Regions from separate parts of the Butyrivibrio sp. WCE2006 genome, predicted to be linked through region 2. Evidence: a T-box and tRNA genes for the amino acid it is inferred to sense, from the RefSeq annotation. Region 2 holds a T-box; the other regions hold tRNA genes.
What was found. A T-box is a leader RNA that pairs with one kind of tRNA and senses whether it is charged. The one in region 2 lies ahead of T501_RS17595 (proline--tRNA ligase), so its partner is inferred to be a tRNA-Pro.

Region 1 (8,088 bases), on a different contig from region 2:
GAAATATTGTCAAGAATCCTAAAATATGGATTGCGCCTATTCTCACAAGTGCTATAACAGGTCCTATTGCTACCTGCATTTTCCATCTTCAGATGAATGACCCTGCAAGTGCAGTGGCATCAGGTATGGGAACCTGCGGCTTTGTTGGACAGATTGGTGTATATGCAGGATGGGTTAACGATGTGGCAACCGGCGCAAAGGCTTCTGTCACAGCTTTTGACTGGATCGGACTTATCCTTATATGCTTTGTTCTTCCGGCAGTTTTGACAACTGTATTTGGCCAGATTTTTAGAAAAATCGGCTGGATAAAGGAAGGCGATTTAAAGCTCTCATAAATTATTGAGAATCTGAAGTCATACATTTGATAAAAATGACATGGTTTTTATATAAAAGTTAATCGCCGGAGAATAAAATTATAAACTGCAGATGAGCGCTATATGATAGGGCTTGGTTAGTATCATGCAAATTCTAAAGACGTTTGTATACAAGTATTTTGAAACCTGTATATCATGTATAAGTTTAAGGAGGAAATTAGTATGAAGCAGTTTCCGGGATTTTCACACGGAATAAATCTTGGTGGGTGGTTGTCTCAGTGTAACCACACTAAGGAGCGTTATGACAATTTTATTAAAGAGAGCGATATTGAAAAGATTAAGAGCTGGGGACTTGACCATATAAGAGTTCCTGTTGACTATAATCTCGTTGAGGAAAAGGACGGAACCTATAAAGAGGACGGATTTGCCTATATTCAGAAAGCTATAGACTGGACAGGAAAGTACGGACTGAATATGGTTCTGGATCTCCATAAAACCTTTGGCTACAGTTTTGATAACGGAGAACAGGAAGCCGGCTTTTTTGAAAATGAAAAGTATCAGGAGAGATTTTACAAGTTATGGGAGCAGTTTGCAGAGCGTTTTGGCAAATACGAGGACAGACTTGCTTTTGAGCTTTTAAATGAAGTAACAAAGAAGGAATATTGTGACACATGGAACGGAGTCTCAACAGAATGCATTAAGAGAATCAGGAAATTTGCGCCTACAATAAAGATTCTTCTTGGAGGCTATTACAACAACAGCATAGTTGCACTTAAGGATATCTGTGCACCCTATGATGAAAATGTAGTATACAACTTCCACTGCTATGAGCCTCTTGTTTTCACGCATCAGGGCGCAGCCTGGATTGAGTCCATGGATAACTCATTCCGCATGCCTTTTGATTCAACCTATCGTGAGTATGATGAGAATGCATTTGCTCAGCTAGGTAACAGACCTGAGGAGCTTAAAGTATCTGATCCTGATAAAAGGCTTGGAATTGAGTATTTTGAGCAGTACATGGAAGAGGCAGTAAGAGTTGCCAATGAAAGAAATGTAGCTTTGTACTGTGGTGAGTACGGAGTTATCGATCTTGCGACTCCTGAAGATGCCCTTAAGTGGTATCAGGCTATTGGAACCTGCTTCAACAAGTACAATATCGGACGAGCAGCATGGAGCTATAAGGAGATGGATTTTGGTCTTTCCGATGCTCGCATGGATGCAGTTAGAGATGAAATACTTAAACTCATGTAAATATTGCTTTGGCCACGAAATGTCACAATTATTATATAAATAGCCAAAGTGCTAGTAATTGAATTAGTTTTTGATATTAAAGGTATTGGTTTTGGAAACAGGACTGATACCTTTTTTAGTGTTACTGTCATTTAGGATTAATCTTTACTGCGTGCAGGGTAGCTTCCTTATGGAAAAAGGGTGAATCAATGTTATAATAGAAAAACGCAAAAATATTGCTAAGAAAGATGAGGTATTTTTAATGAGCATATTAAATGTTGAGCACCTTACACATGGCTTTGGTGACAGGGCGATTTTTGATGATGTGTCATTCAGACTTCTTAAGGGAGAACATATCGGGCTTGTAGGAGCAAATGGTGAGGGTAAATCTACATTTATGAACATAATTATCGGGAAGCTTATGCCCGATGCCGGAAATATCGAGTGGGCTAAGAATGTTAAGGTCGGATATCTGGATCAGCATGCTGTTTTAAAGGAAGGCATGACGATCAGGGACGTGCTTGCATCAGCCTATGAGCCGCTTTTTGATATGGAGCGCAGAATGAATGAAATCTGTGACGCCATGGGCGAAGCGGATGAAAAGCAGCTTGAGGAATACATGGAAGAGCTTGGAACTATCCAGGACCTTTTGACTACCCACGATTTTTACCTTATTGATTCGAAGATTGAAGAAGTATCAAGAGCGCTGGGATTTATTGATCTTGGTTTGGACAGAGACGTTACCGAGCTTTCCGGAGGTCAGAGAACGAAGATACTTCTTGCAAAGCTCCTTTTGGAAAAACCGGATATTCTGCTTTTGGATGAGCCTACAAACTATCTTGATGCCGAGCATATTGTCTGGCTTACAAGATACCTGCAGGAATATGAGAATGCATTTATTCTGATCTCACATGATATACCTTTCTTAAATAACGTGGTCAACATCATTTATCACATGGATGGACAAACCCATAGCCTTGACCGATATGTTGGTGACTATGATAAGTTCATGGAAGTATATGAAATGAAAAAGGCTCAGAGGGAGGCAGCATACAACAGGCAGCAACAGGAGATTGCAGACTTAAAGGACTTTGTTGCAAGAAACAAGGCAAGAGTTGCAACGAGAAACATGGCTATGGCAAGACAAAAGAAGCTTGATAGCATGGAGCTTATTGAGAAAATCCAGGAAAAGCCAAAGCCGGAGTTCAATTTTAAAACAGCAAAGACACCAAGTAAGTTCCTTTTTGAGATCGAGGATCTTGTTATCGGTTATGATGAACCACTCTCAAAGCCGTTAAATATGTTTATTGAGAGAAATTCATTTATTGTGCTTACAGGTGCAAACGGAATAGGAAAATCCACACTTCTAAAGAGCATACTGGGAATAATTCCACCTCTGTCAGGATCGGTTAAAAGAGGTGAAAATGTGGCAATAGGCTATTTTGAGCAGGAAATGTCACCTGATATTGAGACGACCTGCATGGAAGAAATTTGGAATGAGTTCCCTTCATTTTCACAGTATGAAGTCAGATCTGCTCTGGCAAAATGCGGACTTACAACCAAGCACATAGAGAGTAAGTGCAAGGTATTGTCCGGTGGCGAACAGGCTAAGGTAAGACTGTGCAAACTCATAAACAGAGAATCAAATATACTGGTCCTTGACGAGCCTACTAATCACTTGGATGTAGATGCCAAGGATGAACTCCACAGAGCTTTGAAGGAGTACAAGGGAACTGTTGTCATGGTATGCCATGAACCTGACTTCTACTCAGATCTTGCAACTGAGGTTGTGGACTGCACTAAATGGACTACCAGAATTTAAAATTGAAATCAAATTTTCGCTGTATTGGCTGCCTTTCCACGAGAGGCAGCCATAATTTTTGAGTAGGGTACTTGGTTAATTATGAATGTGTCAGTACACTAGTGCGAACCATTGGAGAATTGCGGATAAATCACATGGATGGAATATTGCGGCTCTTTTAGTGCTATAATTGATAGAACACATACAAAGGGGGTGCTACTGTAGGGGTCACCAGTAGCTAATTACATAATTATGAGACAAACAGACAAACTCTTAATGTTAATGCAGCACTGCAATTTTGCAGTATCAAACGAAAATGACTATGCTATCTCATCTGTTATCATAAAAAGAATTGTAACTAACGCTGATCTTTCAATAGAGCAGATTGCAGAAGAAGCATGTATCTCTCAGGCTTCAGTCAGTCGTTTTGTGAGGAAAGCGGGTTTTGACAGCTGGCAGAGCTTCAGGGAATGTTGTAGTGGTGCCTGTAATGAAATAGGGCAGCGCAGGTACGCATATAGTTTTGTTGATTGGAAAAACAAAAACTTAAGTGAAATGAGTGACAACCTGTTAGACAGAATTACCAGTAATCTTAAGGCAACGAACAAGGGCCTTGATAGTGATGGAATTGAAAGTATTCTTTCTAAAATGATCTCTGCTTCTGAAGATATCTTCATAGGAGATGAACATGCACTATCGATATTTTATACATTACAGCTTGATCTTTTATTTGCCGGTATCCCTTCTTACCTATATAAGAATATGGATGTTCAGGAAAGTCTTTCTCACCATATATTGAAGGGTGCCGTAGTAATATTTCTTAATATAGAGAATAATTTCCTGGCTCCGAAACAGTTAAATACGATTAAAGCCATGAAGGAAGCGGGGGCATATATTATTGTTTTTTCCCAACAGGACTGTTCCGACAAAATCGGTTATGACATGGTATACCGTTATGGAATACCTGAAAGTGCTAATGACGGATACTATTCACTATTCTATCTGTCACAGCTTTTATCTGATTTGTTGATCCAGAGGGCATTTTCAAAAAATGAAAGCGATTTTCACAAGCGATAATTGTTAGTAATCTTTTATAAAAATATAATTAATATAAACCAAATTTTGGTTAAATTAAATATATTTTGGGAGGATTACGTATGAAAAAGAAACACCTGATGTTACTGATGTCATTGATGTGCACCGGAGCACTTCTTGCAGGATGTGGAAATTCGGCTCCTGAAGAAACAGCAAAGGCGAGTGCAGCAGAAGAATCTGTAACTGAAAAAACTGAGGAACCTGCAGAGCCGGAGGTATTAGAAGAGAAAGAGGAAGAAGCAAAAGAAGAGAAAAAAGAAGAGGAAACAGAAGAAGTGAAAGAAGAGGTCATTGAAGAGGAAGAAGTGGCAAAAGCAGATAAGCCCACCGATTTCGCAGAGGGTGCAACTGTTTATGAGTCAGAGGAATCACCAACCGGATACATGGTACATTTCGCATATAAGAATGACAATGATGATGTTGCATCTGTAAGTGTTACGGGACCATTTTTATACCTTGACCCCGAATTAGACATTTCTGATAAATCAAACTGCTACACACCGTATGATTATAAGAATGGTTTTTATGCATCTAACTGTGCACCCGGTCCTTTTTCATGGGGTTACACAGAAGAAATGAAACTTAACGAAGATACAGGTCTGTACGAAGCAGAATTCCCTATTACAAGTGGATCATTTGCATATAATTACATTCTTAAAGATGCAAATGGAGAAGAGACACCAATAGATGATCCTGCTAATCCTTCACCTGCAAAAGACAACGCAAACAGTAACTTTGCAACAGGTGACCTGACTCATAGCATTGTCTATGGTAAGTTTGATTCCGATAAGCAGAGTAAATCTCTCAATTTGGATTATGTTCTTCCTAACGAAGGCAATCATGGAGAACTAAAATATGTAGAATACAAGGGTGTTCTTTCTTCAGACCAGGATCTTGGTGTATATACTCCTGCAGGATATGATGCAGACAGAGAAGAGCCTTATAAGACCGTTTACATGTCACATGGAGGCGGTGGAAATGAGACTGACTGGTTTGCAATGGGACATGTTGACAATATCATCGACAATCTCGGCGAGGATATCATCATTGTAACCATGGACAATTCAAGCTTTGAGTGGGATTTTGATAAGATAGAAGATAACGTAATCAACTATATCATTCCTTATATGGAAGAGAACTATAACGTATCAAAGGAAGCAAAAGATCGTGCCTTCTGCGGACTTTCCATGGGATGTATGACAACTTTCCATATGTATTATGATCATCCCGACGTATTTGCATACTTCGGTGGTTTCTCCGGACCTGACATGAGTGCAATAAAGGATACTGAAGGAATAGAGAATGCAACATTATTCTTTACTGTAGGAACTTGTGATATTGCATCAGAAAAAGTTATGCCAAATGAAGAGGGAAAACAGATAAAGTACGAGAACTATGTTGAGTATCTTAAGACTGCAACAAAAGAAAACGTAATAGATGGCGGCTACCTCTATGGTTCTCATGATTGGTTTACATGGTCCCAGTCATTCTATAGATTTATGACTGAAGTGGCATTTAAATAAAAAGAATTCCTGCAATAGGGGACTAAACTATTAGTCAGTTATTATATATAACTGATTTATAGTATGTCACGAAATGAATTAAAAACAGAAGCAACAGTGCATGGCTTTTATGCTGCGCACTGTTCTTTTTTATCTTAAGGAAATTCCTCCGGATTTCCTATAAGAAAAAAACACTCCGTGAGGATGCGCACTCGCGCGATAGGAATAATGGAAATAGTATCAGGTAGCGGAAGTATTATGAAACTTGTCATATTGTGTATCTATGGTGTTATGATGATATCAGTGTTTGTGGGGCTGATTGGAAAAAGATAACTGAGCATTAGGGCAAGAGCTCTACCTGGCACAAAGCAGGCTGCTTTTGTCGAAGGATATGATTAAAAAATGTAAAAATCAGGAGAATTAGTATAAATGAAAAACAGAAACTATTCGAACGCGAGAGTACTCACAATGATTCCGATTATTGTTTTGGTGATAACAGTAATCTGTATGGTACTTGCAACAATACTCGAAGTTCCTACGAATAGAGGTGCAATATATTCGATCCTTGCATTTATTGGATTGCTGAATATGTTAATAGCGCCGTTTCCGTGTCTTGTGATATCCATTATCGGAACGGTGTATTCTGCGAAGGCAACAAAGGAAGGCATAGCTCAGGCTAAAAAATACCTTATTCTGGGAATCATAGAGATCCTTGTCTACGTTATAGGAGGAGCTTTGGCAGTCCTGATGATCCTGGGCGGACAGAGCGTGTGAGTAAACATCAAGTCCTGGTGCTGATATTTTTATGTTTCTTGAATTAACAAAAACGAGATACCATGAATGGTATCTCGTTTTATTAGTCGAAGTGACAGGATTCGAACCTGCGACCTCTGCGTCCCGAACGCAGCGCTCTACCAAACTGAGCCACACTTCGATATATATAAGCAAAGGATACGATATGACCTTTGCAGCAGAAAATATGATACAATGAAAATGGTTTATTTGTCAATAGCTTAAAGGCAGGTGTATGAAAATGCAGTTGAAAAGATATATTGCAGGTGGCAGAGAATGTGCTTCAAATGAAGTAAGTGAACCTGAATGCGTTGTTATTCAGCTACATGGCGAGCTGGAAATGAATTCTATAAATAAGGAAATTGAGAATATCGAAGTGGATTCAGAACGCAAAGTGCTCTATGTTTTCTGTAAAATAGAGGATTGGGATAAAGAACTGGCACCATGGAGTGCACCACCGGTTTTTGGAAATGTACCATTTGGAGCAGGAGCGAAGGATACGCTTGAGTTTATAGAGAATGAGCTGTTACCGGCAATTAATGCGGAGTACAAAATAGCATCGGAGTGCCCTAAGATACTGGTAGGATATTCTCTTGCGGGACTATTTTCCCTATGGAGCGCATATCAGAATGATTTGTTTGATGCAGTAGCGGCTGTTTCTCCATCAGTCTGGTTCCCTGATTGGATTGAATATGCGAAGGCCAATCAGCCTAAAACAAAAAATATTTATCTTAGCCTTGGGGATAAAGAGGATAAGACGAGAAATAAAGTAATGAAGAACGTTGGCAACTGCATACTCATGCAAAAAGAGATATTTGATCAGCAAAATGATATGTCAAGCACATTCGAATGGAATGAAGGTAATCATTTTAATAACGAAGAATTAAGATGTGCAAAAGGAATAAACTGGTGTCTTAAAAATGTTCTATAAATGAGATACAATTAACAGACAAATTCGATGTTGGCGTTTTGATAGCCTGATAAGGACTATTGGCTGATGCGATAGATAAATAATAAAAGTCCAGCGGTGTGATGTCAAGTAAAGAAAAATAAAAAATCTTTTATTTTTTGACATTTTTCACGAAAAGAAAAAACGACCACCTAAGCCCTGTCGACCATATTTTTAAATGAGCAGGGCGTACTCATCAGCAAGTAGGTGATACTACTATGCTGGACGATATAGACGATTGTCTTTCAGCAGTCGAAAGACTAATCGCACAAGTTTACGAGCAGTTAATGCGAGTGCACGTTTGTGTTGGTATCTGTTCACCTCTTTGTACTTGAGGTGATAGAAGTCGCTGTATTCTTTGTCGCATCTTACAAGAGATAATGCTGCTTCACACAGATAATACTT
Region 2 (8,088 bases):
TGAATGATCACGCTGTCGTCCTCATAGGTAAACGCCTTTATGGCAAGGGCTATTGAATATACAACTCCCGGAACAACAGTGTTCCATTCCTTTTTGATATCAAGGCCATGTCTTTCCTTGAACCATTTTTTTACAGCATCGTTGTACTCTTCATCAGGATCTGTGTAGCCGAAAATCCCGTGGTCCACTCGCTTTTTAATATCACAGAGAATTTCATCCGGAAGAGCGAAATCCATATCAGCTACCCAAAGAGGAAGAAGGTCTGTCCTTCCCATCCGTTGCTGGCCGAAATCGAATTTAAGACTGCTTGTTCCACGTCTTTCTATTACTTTGTCAAAATCATATTTTCCCATATCCTTCTTCCCTCTATTTATATCTGCAAAGCCGGTAATTTCAGTGTTGCCTATTCGCCTGCTAAAATCAGAGTAAGGAACATCTTCTGCTTTTTGTATGCCGCAGTTTATGCAAACACCCCATTCATTTCGTTGAGTAGTTTAATGTAACCATCCAGTCTGAAGATTGAGTTTTCTACTTCTCCGGGCATTTCAAAGGAGGCTATGCCATGCTCCTTTAACTCGTAGGCTGCTCCTGCACCAATCTTTGCTGCCAGAACAAAATTGCAATCCAGCAGGGCTTCTACCCCTCTCTTTAGTTTTTGGCTGTCATGACTTCCGCCGTTGCAAACAGGACTGACAAATCTCTGCTCGATTTCTTCAAAGTTTCCGTCCTCATCGACATCAACGATTAGAAAGCTCTCTGCTCTTCCAAAGTGCTGATCAACATATCTGTTGTCTGTAGATGCAAGCGCCACCCTGTATGATGCATTTTTCATAATTTCAGCTCCTTCACTTTTTGTACCGGCACATTTTTTCGTAATCCTGCCTATCGGAATAAACCATTAAAGTCTCATTAGCCATGTGAAAAAGTACTTCTGACGTTAAGTCTGTTCTGATAAACCAGTTTGCTGTACTCTGAGATTCCCGGAACGCCCACCGCATCTGCACGGCAATGTGCGCAGTGTCTGAAAACTTTTATATACTTCTCCGCGTCTTTCCTTGCCTTCTCTAAGAGTTCACAGGTAGGTCTTTCAATGTCCTTAAGCTTATGCTGAGGGATTAGTGGAATAATGTTGTAGATAATTGCTCCTGCTTCTCTGACAGTTCTTGCAATCTCACTAATGTGATGGTCGTTAATTCCCGGAACAAGAACGGTATTGATTTTGATTGTCACGCCTGCAGCAGCTACTTTCTTAATTCCTTCTATTTGATTTTTTATAAGGATTTTAGCTGCTTCAACTCCCTCAATTTTCTCTCCATGATAAATTATGTAATCATTGAGCTTTGCCTCAATCTCGGGATCCACTGCATTGACGGTAACTGTCAGGGTATCAACTCCTGCATCTATAACTTCCTGTGCTCTCTCATTAAGAAGAAGTCCATTGGTACTCATGCACTTAAGAAGTTCGGGATGAGCTTCTCCGATTTTTTCAAAAGTCTGAAGTGCATAGTCAGTTGCAAGTGTATCTCCGGGTCCTGCGATTCCTGCCACCTTAATTGATGGAACCAGCTCTATGGCTCTTCCGATAAAAGTATTCGCTTCATCCGGTGTGATTACCTTCGATGTTACTCCCGGACGCTGCTCAACATCATTTATGCTTCTGTCACAAAATCTGCAGGCTATGTTGCATCCCGGACTAACCGGAAGATGAATTCGTCCTGCATTAAATTTGCATCCCCCAAAGCAGGGATGATTTTTCTCAAGCTCCTCAATTGATCTAGCCATATTCATAATCTCCTCAAATAACAACAGTTTATTGTCTGCATAAATCCGGCCGGATACCGGTAACGTTACCCACTCATTTCATTCATGGATGGTACCTGGCTCCTCACAGCATTTCTTTTAAAATCTGACCTTCTTACTTGTTTCAAGCTGTACGATCTTGCCATCGTGAATCGTGATCAGAACTGTTCCGTACTTTACATCAAGAACCTGTCTTTTAATCTGCTCCCAAATCTTATCTTCTACTACTTCTACCTTGCCATTGTCTCCTGCCATGTCCTAACCTCCGCTGCATCTATTACATAAACTTTTTCAAACCTCTTTACCCTGTCCCTCTATTCATATGCAAAGGTCTTCAAAAATCTCTTTGCCCTTTCTGTCTCAGGTTCTTCAAAAAACTTCTTAACATCTCTTGCTTCCTCAACTATTTCTCCCTGGTCGAAGAAAACTATCCTGTCGGCAACAGCCTTGGCAAATGCCATCTCATGGGTTACGATGATCATCGTTGAACCTGTTTTGGCAAGCTCCTGCATTGTCTGAAGTACTTCATGTACCATTTCAGGATCTAGAGCCGCTGTCACTTCATCAAACAAAAGAACATCCGGATGCATCAAAAGTGCCCTTACGATTGCTACTCTCTGCTTTTGTCCGCCGGAGAGCTGTCTTGGATAATAGTCCTTTTTATCTGCAAGCCCCACCTTATCCAAAAGCTCAAGTGCTTCTCTTACGACATCATCCCTGATTCTCTTCTGAACAAGTATTGGAGCCAGAATTGCATTTTCTATTACTGTCTTATGAGGAAAAAGATCATATGACTGGAAAACCATTCCTATCTTTTGCCTGATATTACTTATGTCCTTTTTCTCCGGTTCAACAGGCAGGCCATCAACCGTTATAACTCCTCCCTGAATCTCCTCAAGTCCGTTTAAACATCTTAGAAATGTACTCTTTCCGCAGCCGGAAGGTCCTATAATAACCACAACCTCACCTTTTTTCACGGAAAGATTTATATCCTTAAGCACTACATTCCTTCCATATTCTTTATGTAAATGCTTTACTTTTACGAGCTCACTCATTCTTACGTCCACCTTTTCTCAAGCTTTACTGCAAATCTGCTTATTGGCCAGCACACCAGGAAATATAAAAGAAAAACAACTACAAATACTCCGAAGGCTGCATTTGGAGATGCTTTTCTGTTGGCCTCTATGATTTGCTGAGCCACTTTTAATACCTCAACTATTCCTATCATCATCACAAGTGATGTGGTTTTTATCATTCTTGTGACCAGGTTTATCGACAGTGGAATGAGTCTCCTTATCGTCTGTGGAAATATTATGAAAAAATGCACCTGGAATTTATTAAGCCCAAGTGCATATGCAGAATCGTACTGAATTCTCGGTATACTTTTTATGGATCCTCTTACGAGATCCCCCATTTCAGCAGTTCCCCAAAACACAAACACTATTATTGCGGATAGCTCCGCAGAAATATTTATTCCAAAAACTCTTGTTGTTCCAAAATAAACAATAAACAAAAGTACCATTTGAGGCATTATCCTGACTACTTCAAGATATGCTCTAAGTACGAATCTCATGATCCTGTTTTTAGAAGTCATCAGTACTCCGATTACAAGTCCAAGTACAATGCTTATGGCTACTGATATAATGCTTATTTCCACCGATACCCAGAGTCCTTTTAAGAGCCTTATAGCGTTTGTGCCTTTAAACAGCACATCAATCCCCAAACTCTGCATAACGCACTCTCCTCTCTATGATCGATCCCAGAATTGAAACCGGAAGTAACATGATCAGGTAATAAATTACAAGCAGGAACAGGCATTCAATTGTCTTTGCATACATTCCTATAAGATCTTTTGCTGTAAACATGAGATCCATAAGGCTTATGGTTGAAAAGACTGATGTTTCCTTAAGAAGGAATATCACGTTTGCCATTATTCCCGGCATACTCACTGAAAATGCCTGCGGAAGTATTATATGGAAAAACACCTGTCTGTCCGTCATTCCCAGAGAAAGTGCACTCTCACTTTGAACCCTGTCTATTGAAAAGAGACCGCTTCTCATGGTCTCTATCATGTATGCTCCACCTATCAAACCAAGTCCTAAAATCCCACAGGTTTCAGCCGATATTCTCAGTCCCAGCTTAGGTAGTGCAAAATAAATGAAAAACAGCTGCACCAGAAGCGGTGTATTTCTAAAAAGTTCTATGTAAATTCCAAGAACTTTTTTCACAACAGGAACATTGAAGTATATGGCTGCTGCCCCTGACAGTCCTATGGCGAAGGCTGTCAGGATTCCAAGCAAGCCGGTTTTTAAGGTAAGAAGGAGTGCTTCGTTATATAGTGGTATATATGATCTAAGCACATTTAAATCCATAATTACTGAACCTTACCGCCCTCAACTACAAGGGTGTTCTCATAATCTGCACCATATGTATCAAGAAGTGTTGCTTCATAGTCCTGATGGAAGAAGTTGTCTTCACCGATTGTCTCAATCTCATCATTAAGCCATGTAAGCAGTGATTCATTTCCCTTAGTTACTGCAGGAGCAATTGTGTCTGCATCTCCAAGTGACGGAATACCTACAGTAAAGCCTTCATTCTCAAGTGAGAATGCAATAACCTCTGTGTTATCATTTGCCCATGCAACGCCGTTTCCGTTCTCAAATGCTGTCTTTGCCTCTGCATAAGCATCGTATTTCTGAAGTTTTATATCGGGATAATTTTTCTCAAGATATGTTTCAGCTGTTGTTCCGGAGATAACGATGATCTGGTCATCTGCACCAACTGAATCAAGACTTTCAACAACGTTGTCTGAAGGTGATACAACACCAAGTGCAACGTTCATATAAGGAAGTGCGAAATCAACCTCCTGAGCTCTTTCTTCTGTAACAGTAAAGTTTGCAAGGATAATGTCAACCTTACCTGTCTGAAGATACTCAATTCTGTTTGCTGCCTCTGTTGAGACATAGTTGATATCAACGCCAAGATCCTCACCTATCTTCTCAGCAAAATAAACATCATAGCCGGCATATTCACCATTCTCATCTACATAACCAAAGGGGCTCTTGTCTGAGAAAACACCAATGTTTATTGTTCCGCTCTCTTTGATCTCATCAAGAGTTCTGTAAACTGCATCAGTATCCTGTGCTTCTTCGCCATCGCCTGCTTCCTCTGCAGATTCCTGTGTCTCTTCTGCATCACCTGCTTCCTGCTCTTTTGCTGCATCAGCAGTCGCTGTATCCTCCTCGCTGATAGCTGTCTCAGCATTATCAGCCTTTGCACTTCCGCATCCTGCAAGTGAAGCTCCAATAATTGTTGTAGATACCAAAATTGTTCCAAGTTTTGTTAACAGATTCTTTTTCATAATTTGCTCCTCCTATCACGGTTTTTGGATCTTATCCACATCTGGATATGTTGTCCTTTTCCGTTTCCTCCTATCAGCGCCAATCCTCAGACTATCCTTTAATGGCTTGTTCAAGTACTTGACTGCTGTTTTTGTTGTGTTTGATAATACTATCTATTTACCTACTGTGTCAATATGTTTATCTATAAGCTTTTGCTTTCACCTGCTATAAGAAAAACTTGGTAGCTGTCTCTCTCACAATAAACCAATTGTTTCCAACTGGTTTTATTTGCACCATTTGAATAGCCTTGATGGTATCTTTTTTCTCTGAATGATATGAAAAGCTTGATGATATCTCTAATCAAAAAGAACTTGTTTTTTTTCATAAATGGCTTAAAATTACAGTTAAATGCAAAGAACAGAAATAGTAGATATCTCGAAATCTTCAGAGAGAAGCCGGCTGGTGCGAGGCTTTGGTTTTCGGATATTGAACCCGTCTGGGAGCAGCAGAAGGGAAAACTGATTATTATTCAGAAACTTCTGACGGAGGTCACCGTGATCATAGACATGTGAGTGTCAGCTCACACTGAGGTGCAGGTTTTTACCTGAATTTAGGTGGTAACGCGGATATTATTGTGATGACAGAGGCAAAAGCCTTAATGCGATTAAGCCTACGTCATTATTATTCGTCCTAAGTATACAGATTCAGTATGCTTAGGGCTTTTTTTATTTTAACAAACTACAAAAAGTCCCTGGCATGCACAACCTCATCAATTTTAATGATAAGGAGTCAGTATTATGAAGCTTAGCAAATTAGTAGGAGTAAGGTTCAAGGAAAAGCCCGCTTATTGCGTAATTGACAGCCACACCTTCAGTCTCCGTGGCGGTTATGTAAAACGAGTATCAAATGGTATCTTTTCACTTTACACTCCCATGAAAAAAGTAACTCAGAACATTGAGAAAATATTGCGAGAGGAAATGGATGCGGTAGACTGCCAGGAAGTCATGTTTCCTGTGGTTCTTCCCGGTTCACTTTGGGAAGAGTCAGGCCGCTATGAAAGTGTTGGTGAAGAGCTTTTAAGATTCAAGGATCGTAATGACACTCCCATGGTACTTGGTATGACTCATGAGGAGGCAGCCGTTCATCTTGCAAGAGAATACGGAAGCACTTACGCAAATTATCCTTTTTCTTTCTATCAGATTCAGACTAAGTATCGCGATGAGGCCCGTCCGAGAGCAGGTCTTATAAGAGTTCGTGAATTTACCATGAAGGATGCGTATTCTTTCCATACCTCTCAGGAAGATCTTGAAAAGTACTATGACAGAATGGCAAACGCTTATGACAGAATTTTTGAAAGAGCAGGTCTTCCCGATGTTATCTCTGTAAAGTCAGATTCAGGTATGATCGGCGGAAGCGTATCTCATGAATACATGCTGCTCACAGATGCAGGTGAGGATTCAATCGCTCTGTGTGATGAATGCGGTTATAGTGCCAACATGGAGGCTGCAGACACAACAGTTGATAATTCAGGCTGCACTCCTGCAGGTGAACTTAAGAAGGTTTACACACCTGACTGCAAGACTATTGAAGATGTATGCGCATTTTTGAAAACTAAGGTTAGTGAGTCCTGCAAAGCTGTTGTTTATCAGATAAACGCTACAGATGAATATGTTGTTGTATTTATCCGCGGTGACTATGAGGTCAATGAGACCAAGCTTGTGAACTATCTCCACGAGGATGTTCACCCTGCTGAGATTACTGAAGATTCAGGACTTGTTGCAGGCTTCTGCGGACCTTATAACCAAAATGCAAAGTGCAGGATTGTCTATGATAAGTCACTTGAGGGAATCGAGAATCTGTGCTGTGGCGGTAACGAGACAGACTACCACTATACAGGCCTTAATATTAAGAGAGATATCGGAGATGTTGAATACGTTGATGTCAGCAAAATCCGCGATGGTGACAACTGCCCCTGCTGTGGTAAGAAAACCATCAGAATCAGCAGAGGTATCGAGGTTGGTAATATTTTCCAGCTTGGCACAAAATATTCAGACAGCATGAAGATGACTTATACCGATGAAGATGGCACTTCCAAGACACCTATAATGGGATGCTACGGAATAGGCATTGGCCGTCTTGCAGCTAGTATCATGGAAGCAAAGCACGATGACAAGGGTCCCATCTGGCCAATCACAGTTGCTCCCTGGAAAGTCCATGTATGCTGCATGAGAAGAGATGATGATGCCTGCAGAGAAGCAGCTGATAACATCTATGAAGAGCTGACAAATAAGGGCATTGAAGTTATCTACGATGACAGAGATGTACGCGCAGGTGTAATGTTTGCCGATGCAGACCTCCTTGGAGTTCCTGTTCGCGTAATAGTTGGTCCCAAGGCTCTTGCAAATGGCGAAATTGAACTTTGTACAAGAGATAAGAGCGTTCAGCTTTCTGTGAAAAAGGAGAACATAATTCCTGAAATCTGTAAACTCATGGATTCTCTCTATGAAGAAATAAACTCAAAGGTGAAGGCTCGCATTTAATTAGTGATCAGGACCACAATCAGGGTTAGCCAGGTCCATCCATCCAAGTGAAAAGCATTTGGCATTAACGGTACTTTGCACAAACTCTTTCATTTCTAAAGGTGGAAGATCGCCGCCCTGATCAATTTCTTCGATGTTTTTCAAGAAACGCAGGGCTGGCATCAAACTCATAATCATTTACTACTCCCGCGCTATATGGTGTGGGAGTATTCTCCTTATAGTCTTTCTCTCGCGAATCTCCTTTACAAGGTCAAGGCCATTTCCATCGGGGAGATTGATGTCCAACAAGATCAATGCCGGATTTGTTAAAAATATCTGTTCTCGAGCACCCTTTAGGTTGTCACAAGAAACAATGCATCTTGATTCATCTTTCAATGCCTTACATAATCCGGCACATAAATCTTTGT
Region 3 (8,088 bases), on a different contig from region 2:
TCGCTCGATATACTGATCGGCTGTTTCCGCTTCCTTTGTGAAAACCACGTCAAGGTTATGATATTTTAATACATGCTCAGTGCCGCCGGGGACTCTGTAGGCATCAAAAACAAGGATGACAATTTCCCTTCTGTATCCCTGAAAATTCGAAAGGATATCCATTAGCTTGTCCCTGGCCGATTTCATATCTGTTTCTGCAAGTCTTCGCAACTCTTCATTGGCGTAGATAATATTGTAACCGTCAACCAGCAGATAAGAGTTATCCGGATTCATGTTTTTAGGAGCTTTATACTTCTTTTCAGGAGCTTTATTTGCGGCTTTTCTTTTTCTTTCCTCATCTGCCTTTGCATCATAACGTGGTTTAACAGGGCCATAGGTACGCTCAAAAATACTGTCAAGCTCCTGTATTGTGGCATTATAAGCCTTAGTGCGCTCTTCGTAGGAAAGCTCCTGCTCTTTTCTTATATCTGTGGATCTAAAGCTTTGTAGGCTGTCACCAAGTCTTGTGAGATCGGTCTCAGTATCTGCACCTCTTTTTTCATCATCAGAAAGCCACTCTGTATGAACATGCATATAATTTCTAACTTCATACCAGGGGATGACTGTTCCCGCGCCGTGGGAGCAGAATACGCTGCCTGTGGGCTGCTCAAGGTCATGGTCGGGATCATAGCCTTTTTCTTCTATAACTGTTTCAGCATTATGGCAGGGCTCATAGCCTCGTAGAGAGAGATTAAGGCGCCCTTCACCGTGGGTGTAGGACAAAAGCTCCTGCGCGTAATCATGAAGCTCTGAGGCGGGAACAGAGCCTGTTATTACTGATGTACCATCTGCAAGCATGTCGGGAGGATTGGTGCTTCCGTTCATGCGCTGAATATCACTCAGTGCGCGGCCGACGGATTCTGACGGAAGTTCTATTGAAAAATCATAAACAGGCTCAAGCAGAATGCTTTCTGCCATCATAAGACCCTGTCTTACCGCGCGCATGGTTGCCTCACGGAAATCGCCGCCCTCGGTGTGCTTTATGTGGGAGCGTCCGCTGATAACAGTGATCTTCATATCTGTAATCTCTGAACCTGTTAGAATTCCGCGAATTTTGAATTCCTCAAGGTGTGAGAGAATAAGGTTTTGCCAGTTGGCAGCAAGATTATCAAAAGGGCAGTCCGCATCGAATACCAGACCGCTTCCCGGCTCTCCCGGTGATAAAAGAAGATGAACCTCCGCATAGTGGCGTAGTGGCTCAAAATGACCAACACCCTCAACCGGTGCCTTGATAGTCTCCTTATATACTATATTTCCGGGACCGAAGGAGATATCAAGTCCGAAGCGCTCCATGCACTGGTGCTTTAAGATTTCCATCTGAACTTCGCCCATCACCTGAACATAGAAATCTCCGGTCTCTTCATTTTTATTTATTGAAAGAAGCGGCTCTTCCTCAGAGAGCTCTGTTAGCTGTCTGAAAACCCTGAAGGGATCAGCATCCTCAGGAAGAATAATTCTTGATGAAAGAATAGGCTGCAAAAGGCCTGCCGCATCTCCTGTAAGGCTTCCAAGTCCCTGACCTGCGTGGGATGAGTCAAGACCTGTTACTGCTACGATTTTTCCTGCGGGGGCTTCCTGCAAAAGCTCATACTTGTCCCCTGAATAAACGCGAATTTGGTCTATTTTTTCTTCGGCCGTCTCAGTGTTTTTGCTGTTGTTTGAGGAGCCGGCAGTGGGTTTTAATGACAATGACAGTACATCTCTTACATGCAAAGTACCACCCATTACCTTAAGCCAGGACAATCTGTTTCCGTTTGAATCTCTTGAAATCTTATATACTCTGGCAGCAAATTCCTCAGGGTAGGATGGGGTGCTGGTAAAAGTATCTAAAAGCGTTATAAGCTCCCTTACACCCTCCATTTTCAGTGCGCTGCCATACAGACAGGGGAAGAGCTTTCTTTCGGAAATGAGGCTTGTAATGTCATTCAGGGATACTTCTGTACCGTTTTCCAAATAGTTATCAAGCAGAGCTTCGTCGCACATGGCGATTTCCTCCTGGAAAACATTTTCGCCAAGCGCCTTTAAATCAATCTGACAGATGGCGCCTCCCTGAGATTCCGGACTTGATTCAGACGGATCTGTGCTGCCTGAAAACAAATCTGAAAAGTCAACCTGATGATCTGTTAATCGCTTTTTTATATCTGCGTCGATCTCAGCCTTGTTTGCCTGAGGCTGGTCCATTTTATTTACAAATATAAAAACCGGCACTTTGTAGTGTTCAAGAAGCTTCCAAAGAGTCTGCACCTGTGATGTGACCTTATCAGCTGCGCTTATTATCAAAATAGCGTAGTCAAGAACCTTCATGGTACGTTCGGTTTCCGGAGCAAAGTCCGCATGACCGGGAGTATCAAGAAGTGTTACATGAGTGTTTTCTGAGAAGTCGAGCTCTGCCTGCTTTGAAAAAATGGTGATTCCACGGCTTCTCTCAAGAGAATATGTATCAAAAAAAGTATCGCCATGATCAACTCTGCCGGATTTCCTTATTGCTCCTGAAAGGTACAACAATGCCTCGGAGAGTGTGGTTTTTCCTGAGTCAACATGGGCGTATATTCCAATATTCAGGTTTCTCTGTGTCTTATCCATAAATCATATTTCCTTAACCTTAATGTCCGGGATAACCCGGGCTGATTGAAATTCAATCAATGACAATTCTACCAAATAAGAGATGTATCTGAAAGAAAAACATAAGCGACATCGGACCATATTTCGGACCGGATCAGTGCGGCATATCATATGATGATTATTATGCCAGGCTTGATGCAGACAGGCTTTGGAAGCATTCTCCTTTGAAATATGTTGATGCAGCCAAGACGCCTACACTTTTTCTTCACAGTGATGAGGACTACAGATGCCCGCTGCCTGAAGCTATGCAAATGATGCAGGCTATGGCTGTAAGAGGCGTTGAAACCAAAATGATTGTCTTTCATGGTGAAAATCATGATTTATCCAGAGCCGGAAAGCCAATGCACAGAGTAAGACGATTAAATGAAATTACTGATTGGTTTGAAAAACACGTGGATTAAATGTAATTGCCTTAAAATCTGAAATGGGATGTTTGTATGAACTACCATCACCGATACATCATCGGAAATGGTTTTCTCGCTATATTTTTATAATAAGAAATAAAAAAGATCGTAGAGCAAATGTCTACGATCTTTTATAATAGTCGGAGTGGCGGGACTCGAACTCGCGGCCTCTACCTCCCTAAGATAGCGCGCTAACCAACTGCGCTACACCCCGGCGACAAAAGGTATATTATCACGACATCAAAATAAAAGCAACAACTTTTTAAAATTTTTTTTATAACATTATTAAAAAGTTGAATTATAATATGATGATAGAGTTAAAAATACGGATTCAGAAGCTGGAAGTTATTACTTTTTTATGAGGATTTATTGCGGAATTAGCCCACAAGAATCCTGCTTTGCAGGATACGGCCACCGTTTTGCGAGGAGCTGGTCCGGTACGCTTTTGATATTTGAAAGCTTCTAAAAAAATCAGTTCAGGGGGGATTTATGAAAAAAGATTTTATTACTGCCGGCAGGTGTGTAATTGCTACTGCACTTGCGGCTGCATTATTTTCTGCCGGTGTGCAGCAGCCTGTGGGGACAATTGCTGTAAGGGCAGCAGAAAATCCGCAAGTTACAGCCAAAAATGTTGTAAAAAGTCCTGTGATCACGGAAATCACTAACGATTATGAGGGACTCACCGTTAACTGGAAGGCAGTGGATGGTGCAAAAGGATATTATGTTTTCAGAAAACAGAAGAGCAGTATGCCCTATGAGCTCATCGCCACAGTTCAGGGGGATGTTTTAAAGTATACAGATACTGATGCCATGAAAGAGGGCGGGATTTATACCTACATGGTTCAGGGATTTGATGGGGAGCTGCTGACTGCTGAATCTGAAGCAAAAACAGCCACAAGATTTCCACTTTCAAAGGTTAAGCTGAAAGTTAAATATGCCCAAAAATCTGCGAGGAATATGCACAAGATGATAAATGATTTCAGAACAGGAAAAGACACCTGGCTCTGGAATGCAAATAACACGCAGAAAGTCTATACACAGGGAATAGGCAAGCTTGCTTATGATTACAATCTTGAAAAGATTGCCATGCTAAGGGCTGCCGAAATTGCTATCAAATTCAATCACGAGAGACCCAGTGGCAAGGATTGTTTCAGTGCTTTCAAGGAAAACGGTTATAAATTTAAATATGCCGGCGAAAATATTGCCTACGGTTACAAGACAGCAGCCAAGGCTTTTGATGCTTTTCTTGAAGCGAATAATGGCTATGTGGGGCAGGGGCACAGAAGAAACATGCTCAGCACAAATTACAATGTTTGTGCCATCGGTCACTGCAAGGTGAATAATGTACATTACTGGGTTCAGCTTTTTGCTTACACATCGGATGATTCAGATTATTCCAGGACCATAAGTAATTCTAAAAATGTTAATATGTACATCGCAGCAGATGATCTGAATTCATATAAAAAGACCTTGAATTCACTTGGAGCAAAGATCCAGGACTATGCGCCTTCCAAGGTATTGTGGACAAATATTGAGGCGGGAACAAAAAATACAACGCTCTCGTACACTAAATCCACAGGGGCTGCCGGCTATGATATTTACAGATCTACTGCAAAAAAGAGTGGGTATAAAAAAGTCGGTACGGTGAAAAATCAGCTAAAGCTTACATATATAGACAAAAAGCTTGCGCGTAAAACAAAATATTATTATTATATTGTTCCATATAGAATTGCTCATGACGAGAAGATTTACGGCAAAAAATCCGAAGTGAGAATGGTAAAAACAAAATAACAATTTTGATGGGAGATGGCTATGGATATCGGAGAGCGTCAGAATATTAGAGATGAAATTGGAGGCATTGTTGAGCTTATCCTCAATGATTACAACAATGGCAGGGATGTAGATAAGATGGATATTTTCAATCAGCCTGACAGGGATATGGTTGTGGATATCGTAAAAAAGCTTATGCGTGTTTTATATCCTGGCTACTATAGGGATAAGATTTACAGAAGCTATAATGATACAAATCGTGTAGCAGTGATAATTGAGGATGCAATTTATAATCTTCAGAAACAGATTGCCATAGCGTTCAGACATGTGGATGAATATGAGAACGCCAGCGATGAGACTCTTACTTGTGGTGCAAGATATATAACCTATGAGTTTTTCAAAAAGATACCTCATATCCGTGCGCTTATAGATACTGACCTTCAGGCATCCTTTGATGGAGATCCTGCAGCTTATAGCAAGGAAGAGATAATACTGTCCTATCCGGGACTTTTGGCGACTGCCATTAATCGAATGGCGCATGAACTTTATCTTTTAAAGGTGCCGCTCATACCCAGAATTATGACTGAGTATGCTCATTCAAAAACCGGAATAGATATTCATCCCGGTGCTACTATCGGAAAATACTTCATGATCGATCACGGAACAGGCATCGTTGTAGGTGAGACTTCCATAATTGGTGAGCATGTTAAGGTTTATCAGGGCGTTACCATAGGTGCTCTTTCCACCAGGGGCGGTCAGGCTCTCAAGGGGGCAAAGAGACATCCTACTATCGAAGATAATGTTACAATTTATGCAGGTGCATCAATTCTTGGTGGAGAGACTGTTATAGGGCACGATTCAGTGGTTGGATCAAATGCATTTTTGACATCATCTATTGCACCCGGAACAAAGGTAAGTATCAAAAACCAGGAACTTCAGTTTAACAAAGGTGATTCCAAAGATTTCTAATGAAAGATTAAGCTTCCGGCATCGCATTGGAATATATGTCGTTTTTACGGCATTAGTTTCATCGCGGTGCCGGAAGCTTTTATCAGGCATTACTAAATAACAGCGCTTTGCGCGAGAATTTCACAAGCGAAATTCTTTATTCTATCAGGCTAAAGATTTTCATGATAATGTCCGAAATAGTTGATGTAGGAATAATATGCACTTGTTTGCGATTTTGAAAGCGGTGAGATTATGATGAGATCATTGTGGTCCGGAGTTGCCGGACTAAAGACACATCAGATTCAGATGGATGTAATTGGTAATAACGTTGCGAATGTTAATACAACATCCTATAAAGCACAGAAGACTACTTTCGGAGATCTTCTTTATCAGAATGCAAGAAAAGCAGCCGGTCCCACCATGACTAAGGGTGGAATTAACGCTAAACAGGTAGGTCTTGGTGCTAAATATTCGGCTATAATGACAAACATTGAAAAACAGGGATCAATTCAGCAGACAGATAATGTTTTTGATCTGAGTATCACCGGTGATTCATTCTTTGTTATTGAGAATCAGAGAGGTGAAATGAATTACTCCAGAGATGGAGCATTCACAGTGGATGCGCAGGGATATCTTGTAACAAGAGCTGACGGTTTTTATGTTCGCGGCTCAGGCCCTGATGCTGAAAATGCAGGTGCTACCCAGAGAATTCAGGTTATTCCGATTGATAATGAGGGGAATATCGAGAAAATGGCCGGTGCGCCTACAACCTATGAAAGAATAACAGGAATCATCAGTAAAACAGACAGTCTTCTGGCAGACGAAAGAGGCAGAACCGTAGATATGGAGTTCTATGGTAATGATGGAAATACCTATACTGCAAGATTAAAATTTGATAATGCAGGTGATACTAATGATTCAACTTATCGTGTAACTGTGACAACAATCTTTGATCAAAATCATCAGGAGATTGAAGGTGGCGTTGCAGAACCCAATCCGACTATTGATTTGGTTTATAATCCCGCAACCGGAGCTTTTGTAAGCGCTAATGGAAATGCCCAGGGACAGGTACAGCTTGCTTTCCAGGGTGATGCAGGACAGGCAGGACCGCTTACGCTTGATTTTTCCGGGACAAACAATTATGCGCCCAAAAACGGCATGTCAGGTTCCTCGCTTGAGGCTCACCGCGGAGATGCCCAGGGAGAAGGTGAAGGCTATCCTGAGGGAGATATGAACGGAGTTGCAATCGCCCGTGATGGCACGATCACAAGACTTTACAGTAATAATCAGAACAGAGTGGCAGGACGAATAGTCGTTGCTGAATTTGCTAATGTCACCGGTCTTGAAAAGCAGGGAGAAAATCTGTATGCGGTAACTCCCAACTCAGGGCCTGCCAGAAATATGTATGTGGATGATGATGGCGGCTATATCAGCTCAGGCTCACTGGAAATGAGTAATGTGGATCTTTCTGCTGAATTTACAGACATGATCATTACTCAGAGAGGTTTCCAGGCAAACAGCCGCGTGATAACCGTTTCTGATACACTGCTTGATGAACTCAGGCAGCTTAAGCGCTAATAGGATAATATTTTAAGACTTCTTGCGGGCTATCTTATTTTTGCCACAAGAAGTCTTTTTAATTAATAATATTACTTCAGCGAAATTCTTATTTTAATCAATAATATTCTTCACGGTATCTAAGATACTAGTGTGTTGGCTCATTCATAATTAACCAGATTGTTTGTACATGATTTTATCTACTTCGTCTGAAAATCTTGATGCTTTTTATCCTTTGATAGAAAATAGCGTGTACCAATTTTGTAAATATTCGTTCAAGAATTATCTAATAAAATTGGTGCTTTGCACCGAAATATATAGTACAATAATAGTAGGAAAGGTGAATTATCCGACAATTAGCACTCGATACTAGACAGTGCTAACATAATGAGCTATAATCACTAAACGTAGTAATTCATTTTTTTATAGAAAGGAGATGAGGCTATATGGTAATCGTTAAAATGAATAACACGACAGTTGAATGCAGCATTGCTGCTTCAGAGTTACGCGAAATAGGCCTCACCCCTGAAGCAATCATGAATGGAGAGAAGAGAACCGTTCCATTTATGGCGCAGCTGAACAGGGAGGTTGGCGAGCAGCTGGGGTATGATCCCGAAACAGAAGTACTCATGATGAGTAAAAATATGATGGTAGATGGCAGCGTTCGTATCTTTGCAATTAAGATGACGAATGAGGATATACAGAAATCAGCAGACAGAATACGTGGATCAGCAGAGGCTATTCTTAA

Region 1: it has a tRNA-Pro gene. The T-box ahead of T501_RS17595 (proline--tRNA ligase) is inferred to sense a tRNA for this amino acid. The anticodon was not compared.
Region 3: it has a tRNA-Pro gene. The T-box ahead of T501_RS17595 (proline--tRNA ligase) is inferred to sense a tRNA for this amino acid. The anticodon was not compared.

The regions. Positions count from the first base shown of each region.
Region 1 is NZ_JNKH01000044.1:18,055-26,142, forward strand. It holds gene T501_RS17225 (PTS sugar transporter subunit IIC) at 1-335, shown strand, start outside; gene T501_RS17230 (glycoside hydrolase family 5 protein) at 537-1,565, shown strand; gene T501_RS17235 (ABC-F family ATP-binding cassette domain-containing protein) at 1,807-3,366, shown strand; gene T501_RS17240 (MurR/RpiR family transcriptional regulator) at 3,598-4,422, shown strand; gene T501_RS17245 (alpha/beta hydrolase) at 4,503-5,963, shown strand; gene T501_RS17250 (hypothetical protein) at 6,372-6,716, shown strand; tRNA gene T501_RS17255 (tRNA-Pro) at 6,803-6,876, opposite strand; gene T501_RS17260 (alpha/beta hydrolase) at 6,970-7,665, shown strand; partial or broken gene T501_RS22245 (IS110 family transposase) at 7,900-8,088, opposite strand, start outside.
Region 2 is NZ_JNKH01000049.1:7,090-15,177, forward strand. It holds gene T501_RS17555 (MalY/PatB family protein) at 1-353, opposite strand, end outside; gene T501_RS17560 (NifB/NifX family molybdenum-iron cluster-binding protein) at 461-832, opposite strand; gene T501_RS17565 (radical SAM protein) at 910-1,782, opposite strand; gene T501_RS21050 (YezD family protein) at 1,900-2,055, opposite strand; gene T501_RS17570 (amino acid ABC transporter ATP-binding protein) at 2,115-2,855, opposite strand; gene T501_RS17575 (amino acid ABC transporter permease) at 2,858-3,532, opposite strand; gene T501_RS17580 (amino acid ABC transporter permease) at 3,513-4,172, opposite strand; gene T501_RS17585 (transporter substrate-binding domain-containing protein) at 4,175-5,161, opposite strand; T-box leader at 5,546-5,784, shown strand; gene T501_RS17595 (proline--tRNA ligase) at 5,939-7,681, shown strand; gene T501_RS21610 (hypothetical protein) at 7,682-7,852, opposite strand; gene T501_RS22765 (response regulator) at 7,862-8,088, opposite strand, start outside.
Region 3 is NZ_JNKH01000057.1:5,337-13,424, reverse strand. It holds gene T501_RS18440 (translation factor GTPase family protein) at 1-2,622, opposite strand, end outside; gene T501_RS18435 (alpha/beta hydrolase family protein) at 2,724-3,062, shown strand; tRNA gene T501_RS18430 (tRNA-Pro) at 3,206-3,279, opposite strand; gene T501_RS20505 (CAP domain-containing protein) at 3,555-4,856, shown strand; gene T501_RS18420 (serine O-acetyltransferase) at 4,878-5,804, shown strand; gene T501_RS18415 (flagellar hook protein FlgE) at 6,036-7,361, shown strand; gene T501_RS18410 (adaptor protein MecA) at 7,787-8,088, shown strand, end outside.